One region of the Gilliamella sp. W8123 genome, then DNA from elsewhere that is predicted to be linked to it. Evidence: riboswitches for the same ligand, from Rfam matches in the RefSeq annotation. Region 1 holds a riboswitch; the other holds the start of a gene.
The links. Region 1 has a riboswitch for thiamine pyrophosphate ahead of thiB (thiamine ABC transporter substrate binding subunit). Riboswitches for the same ligand answer to the same signal wherever they lie in the genome.
Positions count from the first base shown of each region.

Region 2: linked by a shared signal. The riboswitch ahead of thiM (hydroxyethylthiazole kinase) and the one ahead of thiB (thiamine ABC transporter substrate binding subunit) in region 1 are both predicted to bind thiamine pyrophosphate.

Region 1 covers NZ_JACFRE010000001.1:2,865-10,703, reverse strand. The annotation lists gene H3T56_RS00045 (hypothetical protein) at 1-357, shown strand, start outside; gene H3T56_RS00040 (hypothetical protein) at 383-1,777, shown strand; gene H3T56_RS00035 (hypothetical protein) at 1,789-3,138, shown strand; gene H3T56_RS00030 (amidohydrolase family protein) at 3,236-4,252, opposite strand; gene H3T56_RS00025 (putative quinol monooxygenase) at 4,694-4,987, shown strand; gene argS (arginine--tRNA ligase) at 5,047-6,780, opposite strand; TPP riboswitch at 6,942-7,050, shown strand; gene thiB (thiamine ABC transporter substrate binding subunit) at 7,091-7,839, shown strand, end outside.
Region 2 covers NZ_JACFRE010000003.1:280,424-288,262, forward strand. The annotation lists gene H3T56_RS05680 (M20 aminoacylase family protein) at 1-307, opposite strand, end outside; gene H3T56_RS05685 (heavy-metal-associated domain-containing protein) at 981-1,187, shown strand; gene thiD (bifunctional hydroxymethylpyrimidine kinase/phosphomethylpyrimidine kinase) at 1,285-2,079, opposite strand; gene thiE (thiamine phosphate synthase) at 2,091-2,732, opposite strand; gene thiM (hydroxyethylthiazole kinase) at 2,748-3,521, opposite strand; TPP riboswitch at 3,582-3,683, opposite strand; gene trkA (Trk system potassium transporter TrkA) at 3,734-5,095, opposite strand; gene trpS (tryptophan--tRNA ligase) at 5,220-6,215, opposite strand; gene H3T56_RS05715 (phosphoglycolate phosphatase) at 6,239-6,934, opposite strand; gene rpe (ribulose-phosphate 3-epimerase) at 6,927-7,604, opposite strand; gene H3T56_RS05725 (Dam family site-specific DNA-(adenine-N6)-methyltransferase) at 7,646-7,839, opposite strand, start outside.

The DNA of each region.
Region 1 (7,839 bases):
ATTAAAATAACTGTTGATAAAGAATATAACAGTACAAGATCACAGATTGACATACCAAACACCCGAAAAGTATTTGATAAATACATAGAACATATCGATGCTCAAGGGAATAGGATTCAAATCCCAACGTTAAAAGATGAAACTTACTATACGAAATTGGATACTAATAACAATAGTTTAAGTCTAGAGACAGTAGTAAGGATGGAAGGAATTATTGACTTTTCTGACACTATCTATGCAAGAGCTTCAAGCTATTATGAAAATGATGATGATTTACTACCAGTAGCAAAAAGAGAACTGATCACTAAATTAAGATCATTGCTAGAAAGTACTGCTCAAGATCTTTGTTCCCTTTAATGGACAATTTTCAACAAGGAAAAACATGATAAGAATTATTATTGCCGGTTTATTAATGTTTTTATTAATGAGTTGTACTCACGAACGCACATCTCAAGATGCTTATGCTGAAGGGTACTATCTTGAAAGCATCAATCTATTAGCGGCAAAAATAGAGGAAAAAAGTGAAGAAAACTTTAAGCAAACTGATGCAGCCCAGCTGTGTCAGTTAGTCACTGATGTAATGAATAAATATGAGGATGAATTAGCCAGCACCAATAATACTGATTATAAAAAACGCATTGAAATCTATGAAAGACTGTTAGAGATGAATAAGCGCTTAACTAATCGTTTTTACAGTGCGGAATTAGTGAACTTTTTTGATAAATATCCTGCTGAAAGTTTGAGGCAAATTATTGCTAAAGATTTTTATGATTATGGTAATTCAATCACAGGTACTGATTCTGATAGCTATCATACAAAAGCTGAGTTATATAAAAGTGGTTTGTCTTACTACAGTTATAAAAATATTGCTACTTTATATAAAAATGCTAATAGCAAATATATGCAGATTGCCGCTAAAGATTTCTATGATCAAGGTAGAAATTTCGAAAAACAGAAAGATTATAACGCTGCGTCTGAGGCATTTAGTCAAGCATCATCAGTATATCAACCACTAGGTAAATATAAAGACAGTGATAAACGCGCTTATGATAATGCTAAAAAACACGCTACTTTAATGGCCGAAGAGGCTTATCAAAAAGGAAAAAATCTGGCAAAAGGCGCTGACAGACGCTCAACTTTTCGTTCAGTTGGCGAATATTATAGGCAAGCCGCAGACGTATATAGTCGTTTTGGACGTTATAAAGATGCAGCTTCTTTAGCTGAAAAGTATCTTGATAAAGGTTTAATATCGGTTTATTTTCATTCAGACGATCACTGTTCTGATGTAAGCTCAGCTTTTTCTGCTAATTATCTCTCCTTTGTCAGTTCTCCATCTGGTGCAGATATCATAATTAATGTGACTTGTAATAGCCGTTATTACTCCCCTCAACAATCGTATAACATGGAAATAAAACGCGAAAAAGTATTTGATAAATATGTAGAACAGACTGATGCTCAAGGGCATACAACTCAGGTCGAAACTTTTAAAGAAGTGTCTTACAACGAGTCAACCAGAACTTATCGCAATAGCTTAACATTATTGACTGAAATAAGCGTTACAGGACTTATTAATTCAAGTAGCTCATTTACTATAGAAAAATCTTCAGAAAAATATGAGGTTCATTATTGGGGTGGAGATGTACCTTCACATGTACATGACTATAACGAAGGTGTTTTAGAATCTCCAAATGAATTAGAACAAAGAGCTAAAAGCGAACAAAGTGCTGAATTAAGATCAATACTTGATAGTATTGCTCAAGATCTTTCATACCTATAAAGGGAAACTTTATGAAAATTAAAAAATTAATGAAAATTATTTTGGCTTCTTTATCAATATTTTTATTAGTTGCTTGTGCGCACCAACGCACATTTCAAGAAGCATACGCTGAAGGAAGTTATATTGAAAGTATCAATTTATTAGCGACAAAAATAGAGAAAAAAAGTGAAGCAAACTTTAAGCAAACTGATGCCGCACAGCTGCGGCAGTTAGTTACCGATGTGATGAATAAATATGAAAATGAATTAGCTAATACCACGAAGAGCAATGATGAACAACGCCAAGAAATATATGAGAAATTATTAGAGCTTAATCAGCGTTTGAGTGATCACTTTTACAGTTCCGAATTAGCATTCTTTTTGGATAAATATCCTAGTGAACGTCTAAAACAAAATATTGCTAACTTTTATACTCAACAAGCAAATGCTATCCCAACTAATTCTGCTGGTGATTATGAAGAAAGAGCAGCGTTATATAAAAAATCTTTAGATAGATATTACGATAAAAATATCGAAAAAGCCTATATTCATGCGGATACTAAATATAGGCAGCTTGCGGCACAAACATTATACAATCTTGCTAAACAGGAAATACGGAGTGGTGATTATAATGCAGCGCTAGCTTGTTTTAGAACTATTAGTGTTATTTATAAGCCATTAGGTCAATACAAAGATACTGAAAAATTAGCTCGTTACTATGAAAAAAAAGCGAGAAACAAAGAAGCGTTTGATTCTTATTCTCAAGGTGAAAAAATAGCTAAAAATGCGACTCGAAGTTATCAATATCGACAAGCAGCAACAAATTATCAACATGCCGCGAATACTTATGCAAAATATGGTAATTATCGAGATTCGGAACAAAAAGCAATAGAATATACCACCAAGGGTCAAATAAGACTATATGTGACAGGTAATACAAATGCATTTTCTAATTTTGTTGAAGATTATTTCAAAAATGATGATGCTATTATATTAGTTTACAACAGTAGTGGTAGTGACATTACTATTAATCTTAGTGAAGATGAGCGATATTCTGAAGATGGCGGTTCAGTAACAAATGACACTAAAAAGAATGGTGAAAAAGAATATAATTTACAAACTGAAACATTAGTAAATAATTATAGTTTAAACCTTAGCGTAAATATTTCTGGATTAAGTGGTTATTATGACAGATTTTCAGCTGAAAAAAGTTCAAGACAAGTTAAGTATACCTACACTGGTGATAAACCTAGTTACGAATTTGATAGTACAGACGGTAATTACTATTCTCGTAGTGAATTAAGACAACAAGCAGAAGATGATATAAAATCAAGTCTTAGCAATTACCTTTCTAGGCTTTCTTCAGCAATTCATCAATTATAAATAATAATCAATAAATATAATCCCACTCAGTTATTCTCTGGGTGGGATTTTTATTTTTAAAGATGATTAAATCTCAGTTAAATTTTTAATCAGACAATTATTCAATGCCTAATACCATACGCCCATTTTTGGTGGCAACATTTACCACATTATCTAAATCTGTATAACGACAGCCAGTGACTAATAATTTAAGCTCTTCCCACATATTACCGGTTGAAAAAGGTAACATATAATCACTGACGTTATCTGTTCCAATAGCAACAGGTATCCCGGCGGCAGCAAGTTCATCGACTGGCGTTAATGAATTGCGGGTTGGGCCATGTTCTTCACGGCGCGGGCTATCAATCCAAGCAAATGGGCAAGCAATTACCATCATTTTAGCTTCTTTCATTTTTTGGTAGAGTTTTTGACGATATTCCAAACTATGAGCGGTAATTGAAATACTATGAATAGCCACCACGCGACCATGCATACCATGCTCAATGGTTTTATCAGTAAGTTGCTCGGTTTCGATTTCATCTGATGAGTTAAACTGGTCAACATGGACATGTACCATTTTGCCTAATGCTTTACCGGTCTTCATTAACACATCTAAATGTTTTAATCCCATTCCTTCACCATGATCTCGCTCATCTCGACGCGGCAAACCACCAATAATATCTACTAAATCAGCACCTTTATCAAACCAGTATCTGGCTTCTTTATCAATAACTCCTTTAAGAGTTTGATTGACTAATTTAATCGTAATATCGTTTTTATATGTTTCACGAGCTCGTAGCGCACCTCTAATTGCTCGCTCTTCGGCAATCGGATCAATGTCAACAAATGAACCCATGGCCGTAACACCTTGTTCAATCATGCGTTCAACCGCCATGCTAAAATGCCGATAATAATCATCTTCGGTCATTGCTGCTTTCACTTTATCAAGCGTGTCCCATTTTTCAATTAAAGTCTGTTTTTGGTAGACATCAAAACTATCTACAGTGATAGTAAAAGCACGATCAGCATGCATATGTGAATTAACCCAACCACCATTTTGTTTAATTTTGTTCATCAAATATGCTTTCAAGCTCTGATCTCGACTGGTTGATAACATTTGTTTATTATCGGTCATAATGCGCCTCTAAAATTTGGTTACTATTAAGTTTTAATAAAAAATGGATAAAAAAAATCCCCCAAAAAGGAGGATCAAAATAAACCTGTTAGGATATTTCTTATAGCAATGAAAACACAAGTTGTCATGGAAGTTTACACTTTATTATTTTTCCGAAGTGGGAAAGATTTTAATGGATTCATTGTTAAGATCAAGCATTTTAATTTTATAAATATTTAAATAAATGAAAAGGTTAAAGTATTATTTTTTAGATTTTTCAAACTAAAAAAAGTCTATTTATACTCTTAAAGAGTAAACTTTTAAATTACATATGCCTAACTTACTATTTAATAATAAGTATAATGGTCGAAAAAATGAGATTAGCATGATTATTAAAAGCTGTTTATTCTTAACAGTAGGATTTCAAACATTACAAAACAAGTTTACTTATAAGGGTAGAATATGTCACAACTAAACATTATTGCCACCATTACGATAAAACCAGAGTATCATGAAGCATTTAAACCTATATTTAAACGATTAGTTATCGGTAGTCGAGCTGAATACGGTTGTGTTCGCTATGAGCTGAATCAAAGTATTGAGAATCCCAATATTTATATAGTAGTAGAAACATGGCAATCACAGCAGGCGATTGACTTACATAATACAACGCCACATTTTGTTGAATTTGCTAATTTTGCCAAGGAGCATGTTGATGGATTATCGATTTGTATAGCTAAACAGGTTGATGTCTAAGCGGATAACTAAATACCAACAAAACCACCGATATTTAATCATATCGGTGGCAAATAAGCTTACATTTTGTCAACGGTTTTAATGCCAAGCATATCTAAACCCGTTTTAAGCGTTTTGGCTGTTAATGAGGCCAGTTTCAATCTGCTAACTTTCAAACTTTCATTTTCGGCGGCCAAAATAGGGCAGTGTTCATAAAAACTTGAAAATAGGGTAGCGATATCATACAGATACGCGCAAAGAACATGTGGGGTACCTTCGGCGGCAACAGTTGTGATTGTTTCATCAAATTGATTCAAACGAATTGCTAACGCTCGTTCCTTTTCAGTACCTAAATCGATATGACCATCTAGATTTTCTTCATTGATATTTGATTTTTTAAATACTGAAAGTACACGGGTATAGGCATACTGTAAATAAGGTGCTGTATTGCCTTCAAATGACAGCATATTATCCCAATCAAATACATAATCAGTTGTTCTATTTTTGGATAGATCAGCATATTTAACCGCACCAATGGCAACTGCATCAACCACTTGAGCAAGCTCGGCATCAGAAAGATCAGGATTTTTGCTTTTAATTAATGTTGCGGCTCGCTTGGTTGCTTCATCGAGTAGATCATTTAGTTTAACGGTATCACCTGAACGCGTTTTAAAAGGTTTACCATCTTTACCTAACATCATACCAAACATATGATGTTCAAGTTTTAAAGATTCTGGGACATATTTTGCTTTATGTACAATCGCCCAAACTTGTTCTAAATGTTGATGTTGGCGTGAATCGGTATAATATAAAATACGATCCGCGTGTAAGGTTTCATAACGATATTTTGCACAGGCAATATCGGTTGTTGCATAAAGATAACCACCATCTCGTTTTTGGATGATAACACCCATTGGTTCGCCTTCTTTATTTTTATACTCATCTAAAAACACAACAATAGCGCCTTCACTTTCAACGGCTAATTTTTTCTGTTTGAGATCGGCAACAATGCCCGGAAGCATGCTGTTATAGATACTTTCACCCATGGTATCTTCTAATGAAAGTGTGACATTGAGTCGTTTATATGTGGCAATATTTTGCGTCATGGTAATATCTACCAGTTTTCGCCACATTTCACGGCAATACTCATCACCACCTTGAAGCTTAACGACATAATTACGGGCTTTTTCAGCAAAGACTTCATCTTCGTCATAATGTTTTTTGGCTGCACGATAAAAAGATTCTAGATCCGATAGATCCATATCGTTGGCCTGTTCATTTTGCATTTTTTCAAGGTAAGCGATTAACATACCAAATTGAGTTCCCCAATCACCAACGTGATTAGCTCGAATCACATTGTGACCAAGAAAATTTAAGACTCTAACACTCGCATCACCAATAATAGTTGAACGTAAATGACCAACATGCATCTCTTTGGCTACGTTTGGTGCTGAGTAATCAACCACAATAGTTTGTGGTTTAGCTGGTAAAGTGATATTCAATTTATCGCTACTTAACGCTACTTCGTTCTGCTCGGCAATCCAACTATTTTTTAAAAAGATATTAATAAAACCCGGGCCAGCTATTTCTACTTTATCGGCAATATCTTCAATATCCAGATGTTGTAATACTTTTTCTGCCAATGCGCGTGGTGGCATAGCCAATTTTTTAGCGGTAGCCATGATACCATTTGCTTGATAGTCACCAAATTGAACTTTGGCTGATTGCTTGATTAAAGCATCACAGTTTTTATCTGCACCAGCCATAATCATTGCTTGCGAAACTCGTTGCGTTAATAGTTGTTGAATATTCACATTGTACCTAATCAATAATCATAAAATGAGGCATATAATACCGACAAACACAACAATTGTCACTGATTGCCTGTAATCTTACCTTGTTTTAATATGTATAAATTTGTATTTATCAACCCCTCGCCTGTTTACAATTCTATTTGCTACCACTAAACTACTCATCGTTCTCAACGGGGTGCCCTGAATGGCTGAGAGTGTCAGAAAAACTGACATAACTCGTCGAACCTGAACTGGATAATACCAGCGGAGGGATTTGAGTTATTATATCTGCTCAAACCTTTTGTCTTTTACACATTACTTTGGAGGCAAAATGTTTCGTAAAAACTTTTTACTATCTGTTATATTTTCATTTTCACTATTTAGTCATCTAGCAAATGCACAACAACCAACTCTAACCGTTTATAGTTACAACTCATTTATGTCACAATGGGGGCCGGGTGAAGCAATTAAAAAAGGCTTCGAAGCGCAATGTAATTGCCAACTTGATGTTGTCACATTGGGGGATGGCGTATCTGTTTTAAATCGAATTCGCCTTGAAGGCGACAAAACAAATGCTGATGTTATTTTAGGATTAGATAACAACCTATTAGCACAAGCCAAGCAAGCGGATATCTTAATTCCGCATCAAATTAGTAAACCCGATAACCTCAATACCGATTGGTGGGATGATAGTTTTATTCCTTACGATTTTGGCTATTTCGCTTTTATCTATAATCAAGATAAGATCAAAAATCCTCCTCATTCATTACATGAATTGGTCGAAAACCAAGCTAATTGGAAAATCATTTATCAAGATCCTAGAACCAGCACTCCAGGACTAGGTTTATTGTTTTGGATGAAAAAAGTCTATGGTGACAAGGCGGCAAATGCGTGGCAACAAGTGGCTAAACATACGGTCACAGTAACTAAGGGCTGGAGTGAAGCTTATGGTATGTTCCTAAAAGATGAGGCTGATTTGGTATTAAGTTATAGCACATCGCCGATAGCACATATTATTAATGAAAATAACCATAGCTACGCAGCCGCGATTTTTGCTGAAGGTCACTATCGCCAAGTCGA
Region 2 (7,839 bases), on a different contig from region 1:
CACAACCATGGAATTTGCCATGGGTTTGGCTGCTCCATGGTTTTCCTGATGCTTCAATAATAGGTAGCGCATCCATGTCGGCTCTAATACCAATTTTTTTATCACTAGTGCCATTTTTTAAAACACCAACCACACCGGTTTTAGCTAAACCACGATGTACTTCATAGCCCCATTCAGCCAATTTACTTGCCACTAAATCGCTGGTTTTATGTTCTTCAAAACCTAATTCAGGATGTTGATGAATTTGATGGCGGATATCAATAAACTCTTGCTCTGTTTTTCTAATCGTTTCCATAATATGCTGCATTTTAGGCTCCTAATTAACCTGAATATCGTTATGAAAAAAATAAAAAGAAGGGAACTACACATCTAAACTATGATTAACACTATGATTAAATTTAAAACCTGCAAACAACTTAATCAGTAAAACAGCTTAGATGAATAAATATACAATAACCGCTATTCTTGTGAATGTCGATGATTTCTATACGGTAATATTTGAAAATTGTTATAACGAAGTTGCATTGAGGTAATAGTCTGATCGAAAAAATGACTTGGCACATTATTCATTAACCAAACTTTATTATCGGCTAAATAAAACTCAATACCTTATGATACATAGTTAAAGAACTTCTCTTAAGACAACTGGTTTTCCATGACGTAAACCAACGGTTATAGCTGTTTTTCTATTATGGATCTCAAATATCAATTAAACGGTATACACTTCTCAATTATTTTTACAAAAAATATAGATCAAAATAAATTCTTAGCTTAATCTCATTGAGCATATTAAAAATTTGGTTAATTTATTTTTCCAAGTAGGCTTGGTTTTAGTTTGTTTTGGCGTAATATAAAGATTAAATTTTAATTCATTAATGGCAATAGCTAGCAAATTTGTTTTATTTAAAGAATAATCTGATTTTTCTATCGGTTGCCATTGATAGTTTATCGGTAAATTATTAAATAACCAAAAGGGGTTAATGATGAAATTAATAGTCGATAATATGAGTTGTCAGCATTGTGTTAAAACCATTACTAAAGCAATTAATGATATTGATCCTAAAGCGAAAGTTACTGTTGATTTAGCTAAGCATGAAGTTGATATTGATGGTGGTACTATCTCGCAAGAAGCGGCAATTGCAGCAATTGATGAAGCTGGTTTTCAATACGTTGGTATTGCTTATTAACAGTATTTAGCGTTATTAAATTTTAGGCGATTATCTCATCGCCTAAATCTTCGAGAGTACTTTTATCAAATCATCGATTAACAGTTTTTGTTTACTTCTACCACCATTGATAAAAATGGTGAGTAGGCCCAATTCCCTTACCAATTTTTAAACTATCTGCATGCTCAATAGCTCCTTGTAGGTAGTTTTTAGCATATTTTATTGCATCTTCTAAATGATGTTTCGGTAACAAGGCTGCAATTGCTGCAGAGAGGGTACAACCTGTACCATGGGTATTTCTTGTTGCGATCCTAGGTGATGTCATTCTGATGATGTTGTTGTGAGTGATTAAATAATCAGGGCTTTCTTGACTTGGCAAATGTCCACCTTTCATTAATACTGCCTGACAACCTAATTTAAGTAATTCATACCCTTGTTGTTGCATTTGCTCTTCGTTTTTTGCCTCACTACAATCAAGTAATGCAGCCGCTTCAGGTAGATTAGGGGTGATGACTGTGGCTAATGGTAATAATAGATCTCGAATAGCAGAAACGGCATCAGCTTTTAACAATGGATGTCCGCCTTTAGCAATCATTACGGTATCAAGCACAATATTGGCAATAGGATTAGCGTTTAATAGCTGATGAACTGTAGTAACAATCTCTTTATTCATTAGCATGCCAATTTTAACACTATCAATGTGGATATCTTGATACAGTGTATTAAACTGTGCTTCAATAAATTCAGCGGGAATGGCATGTACACCATTAACGCCTTGCGTACTTTGTGCGGTTAATGCTGTGATCACTGACATACCATAAGCACCAAGTGCTGAAAATGCTTTTAAGTCAGCTTGAATACCTGCGCCACCACTAGGGTCACTGCCTGCTATTGTTAATGCAACTGTTGTCATGATTTGGTTTCCTATTTTGCCAGTTTTATTTTACTGATTAGGTCTGATGTCGCTTTGGCAAGATTAGCTTGTCCGCATACTGCCGACACAACGGCAATACCTTCAATGCCAGTTTGGATTACTTCGGTTAAATTATTCACGCCGATACCACCGATCGCCACGGCAGGGCATTGTTTCGCTTTAACCAGTTCTTTCAATTGAGTAATGCCTGTCGCAGCTGCGGCATCCTTTTTGGTTGTGGTTGGATAGATAGGCCCTATACCAAGATAATCGACTAAATGCCAAGGAACATTCTCTAGTTGTGATTGATTTGAAACTGAAAGTCCTAACCATTTGTCTGTGCCAATTAGGTGTCGAGTAACGTCGACTGGTAGATCGCTTTGTCCTATATGAACGCCATCGGCATCAATGGCTAAAGCAATATCAACATGGTCATTGATAAATAGCGGAACTTGGGTGCGACTTAACACTTCTTTGAGCGCTTGTGCGGCGTCATACCAATTTTTACCAGAGTATTTTTGTTCTGAACGTAGTTGCACTGCAGTAACGCCATTTTCAACGGCAATTTTGGTGGTAGCGACCATGCCATCTATACCGCCACATAATAACGGATCGAGGACTAAATAGAGAGTTAAATCAAGTTGCTTTTTCATCAAACATCCTTATTTTTAGTTTTGATTGAATCGTGAAAGATGATCAATAACAGCAATGGCGAAACTACCTAACCCTTGCTGTTTATTAGCGAGCTGTCCTGCTTTTTTCATCATAAAACAAGCTGTTGCGGTAGCGGTTAAACGATCACTAGTGGTTGCAATAAATGCTGCTACCATTGCAGATAACGAACAGCCGGTGCCGGTTACTTTAGTTAAAGCGATATCGCCACCGACAATGCTATAAATTTGTTCACCATCTGTGACATAATCTATCTCACCTGTTATTGCGACAATGGTTTGATATTTTTGTGCTAATAGTATTGCTGCATTTAATGCAGAATCGGTAGAATCAAGTCCATCAGGCCCTTTCGATGATGATTGTTGACCACTCAATGCGAGAATTTCAGAGGCATTTCCTCGAATAACACTCGGTCTAAAAGTTAACAGTTGTTTGGCAATTTCAGTGCGGTATTTAAGTGCCGCACCAATCGCTACAGGATCTAGTACCCATGGTGTCTGTGTTTGTTCAGCTTTTGCTGCAGCTAACAACATACTATTTGCGCTCTGCTCATCAATGGTACCAATATTAATTAATAAACTACTGGCAATAGTTACAAAGTCCTCAACTTCTTGTTTAGCAACGACCATTGCTGGCGAAGCACCAATGGCTAATAAGACATTGGCGGTAAAATTCTGTACAACATCATTGGTAATGCAATGGACTAATGGTCGTTGTTGTTTAACTTGTTCAATAAAGGGAATGGCATCATTGTTTTGAAATAACTGAATGGTAGACATATTCTTTCCTTATTTATTATTAATATTAAGGGAAGAATGTGTCAAAACGGATAATTAAGACGAAGACTTCCCTACGCTGGTATGAGCCAGATCAGGTTCAACGGGTAAAATCTCAGTTTTTTGTAGTAACAAAAAACACCCCGAGTCAAAAAACAATTAATAAAAACAGTTTAATTATCTACTGAGTTTATATTTTATACAAGCTATTGTAATAATCTTTCGATATCGCTAATAGATCGTCTATCTGGTAAGAAAATGATTAAGTGATCACCATCTTCGATCATTAAATCGGTATTAACAATAATCACATCTTCACCACGCACCACAGCACCAATAGTTGCCCCTGAAGGCAATTTTAGACTGTTAATATTTTTACCTACTAGTTTAGAGTTTTCAGTATCACCCTTAACGATCACTTCGACAATTTCTGATTCACCTTGCCGTAGTGAGACAACTTTTACCACGCCATTTTGTCTTACATGACTGAGTAATTCTGAAATAGTGGCATGTTGTGGTGAAATGGCAATATCAATTACGCTATCGTTTATTAACTCTAAATAAGCTTGTCGTTGAATAAGTACGATGACTTTTTTGGCTCCCATCCTTTTGGCAAGCATTGACGACATAATATTTGATTCATCATCACTCGTCACTGCCACAAACAGATCGGTAAGTTCGACTTGTTCTTGCGATAATAGCTCTTGATCTGATGATTCACCATGTAATACGGTAGTATTAACTAACTGCTCGGCAATTAATTCTGCTTTTTCGGCATTACGTTCAATCAATTTCACTTGATAATCGTTTTCTAATCGCTTAGCTAAAGCAACAGCAATGCCACCACCACCACTAATGAGTATTCGTTTATAAGGTTTTTCTAACCGTTGTAATTCACTGGTTACCGCTTTGATGTTAAGCGGTGGGGTAATAAAGTAAACCATATCCCCAGCTTCAATCAAAGTTGAACCAATCGGACGAATAAAACGATTTTTACGATAAATCGCCACCACCCGAGCTTCGACATGAGGTAAATGTTCTTTTAGCTCTGATAATTCACTACCCACCAATGCACCACCATAGTAAGCTGTAACGGCAACTAAGCAGACTCGATTATCATAAAATGAGGCAAATTGTAGTGCGCCAGGATATTGCACTAGCTGGCTGATATGATTGGTGATTAGATTTTCTGGGGCTATAATATGATCGATATTAATACAATCTTTATTAAAAAATGAGTATCTTTCATCATTATATTCTGGCGCTCGAATACGTGCGACTTTTTGAGGAATATTGAACATCACATGCCCAATCTGGCAAGCCATCATATTGACCTCATCAGAATTGGTAACAGCGACTAACATGTCGGCAGATTCTGCACCAGCACTTTCTAATACTTGTGGATAAGATGATTTTCCACAAATAACTTGTAAATCAAAACGTTCTTGCAATGATTGCAACTTGTCATGATCTTCATCAACAACAGTCACATCGTTCTGTTTTTCGGTAACCAGATATTCGGCAAGAGCACTACCTGTTTGACCTGCACCAAGAATGATAATTTTCATAACTAACCTATGATAATCAAAAAGGCTTCAATGGCATTTTTCGTTAACAAAAACGATAGTGCGTTTAGTCATTAAAGCCAATTGATATTGTTTAGCGTTAATTGCAATCTAGTTTTACGGTTAATTATACAAAACCGATTGCGTCATAAACTTTTTTCAACGTTGGCTCTGCTTTTGCTCGAGCTTTTTGTGCACCTTCTTGCATAATTGTCAGAAGATAATTTTCATCATCACGATACTGATGATATTTTGCTTGTAAACCAGTTAACATATCAATAACTTGATTTGCGACCTCAGTTTTTAGATGGCCATACATTTTACCTTCGAATTCTTTCTCCAGTTCAGCGATAGGTTTACCCGTAATACCGGTTAATATATCTAACAGATTTGATACCCCCGTTTTATTTTTTAAATCATAACGTACGACTGGTGGTTCATCAGAATCGGTCATTGCCCGTTTAATTTTCTTCTCGACATCTTTTGGGTTTTCAAGTAAACCAATAACATTATTGCGATTTTCATCTGATTTAGACATTTTTTTGCTAGGGTCTTGTAATGACATAACCCGAGCACCAACTTTAGCAATAAATGGTTCAGGAACAGTGAAGATATCGCCATAAAGGGCATTAAAACGCATAGCAATATCGCGAGAAAGTTCAAGATGTTGTTTTTGGTCATCACCAACGGGAACTAAATTAGCTTGATATAACAAAATATCGGCAGCCATTAACACTGGATAATCAAAAAGCCCGGCATTTATATTTTCTGAATGACGAGAAGATTTATCTTTAAATTGTGTCATACGGCTCAATTCACCAAAATAGGTATAACAGTTTAATGCCCAACCTAATTCAGCATGTGCAGGCACATGGGATTGCACAAAAATAGTACTTTTTTGTGGATCAATACCACAGGCTAGATAAAGTGCTAATGTATCAAGTGTTGCTTTACGTAACTTATTAGGATCTTGGCGTACCGTGATCGCATGTTGATTGACGATACAATAAACGCAATCATATTCATTTTGCAAAGACACCCAATTCTTTAAAGCACCTAAATAGTTGCCTAATGTTAGTTCTCCTGATGGCTGAGCGCCACTAAATACAATTGGTTTACTCATAATTTATTCCTAATTTAAACTTATTATTTTTTTGCATCAGCTTTTGGCTGAGGTAATAGGGTTAATATATCTTGAAAATCATCAAATAAAAAATCGGGTTCACTTGTTGCAATTGATTCGCCATAATTATAACCATAACTTAACGCAACAGTAGGGCAATTAGCATTTTTGGCTGCGCTAATATCATTTTTCGAATCACCAACAAATAATAACTGATCATTGTATAATCCAAATGTCGCCATGACTTGATAAAGCGGAGCAGGGTGTGGTTTTAATTTAATTACATCACCACCGCCGAGTACTAATGAAAAATACTCTTTGATACCTAATGAGCTTAGTAATCCCGGTAAAAATTGTGCCGGTTTATTAGTTACAAGTGCTAAAGGGTAATGATTTTCATAAAGAGTTTTTAAGGTCTGTTTTACATGAGGAAACAGTGTTGTCTGTTCATCCATAACCTTATCATAATGCTGACTAAATATTTGTTTAGCTTCAGCAAAATATTCGTTTGACGGATTAATATCAATGGCTTTGAAAACGCGTTCAAGCATCACATCAATACCATTACCTACCCAGTTTTTAACTTGTTCATTGGTAACTGTTGGTAAATTTAAATCTGCCAACATTTTCTGGGTTGCTAAAGCAAGTCCAGGTACGCTATCTACTAATGTTCCATCTAAATCAAAAGCAATAGCTTGAATATCATCTAATTTAGCCATGTTTTACTCCTGCTAACTCTTTACGCATTGCATCAATTACCGTTTTATAGTTAGGTTGACCAAATATGGCTGAGCCAGCAACAAACATATCGGCTCCTGCCTTGGCAATTTCAGCTATATTATCTACTTTTACACCGCCATCAATTTCTAGGCGAATATTTCTACCAGAATCAATAATGCGTTGTTTAACTTGCCGCAATTTTTTAAGCGTTGCTGGGATGAATGATTGACCACCAAAACCTGGGTTAACACCCATCAATAAAATAATATCAACTTTATCCATCACATAGTCTAAATGGTCAAGTGGTGTTGCTGGATTAAGCACAATACCGGCACTGCAATCATGATCTTTAATTAATTGTAATGAACGATCTAGATGAATTGTCGCTTCTGGATGAATAGATATGTTTGTTGCTCCAGCTTTGGCAAAAGAGGTAATTAGCTCTTCAACTGGAGAAACCATTAGATGGACATCAATTGGTGCACTAATTCCATAGTCTCGCAGTGCCTTACAAAACATACTACCCATTGTTAAATTGGGAACAAAATGATTATCCATCACATCGAAATGGACAACATCCGCTCCTGCATCTAATACTTTTTGGGTATCTTCACCAAGACGAGCGAAATCGGCGGATAGTATTGATGGTGCAATAATAAATTCATTCATAACATACCTCTACTCATAAACACCTTATACTTAAAAATAGCTTAAGATTTTTGGTATAAGGCCAATATTTCATCAATTTTTTTGCGTCCTTCGCCAGCGCAACTAATTGAACGCCGCATTTCTGCTCGGTAAAGATGGCGCGCTTTACTATATAACGTTCTGGTATAGTGAGTATCATGATTTGATACCAGCACTGGAATCTCTTTTTTATAGGCAATTTGCTCAGCTAATTGTG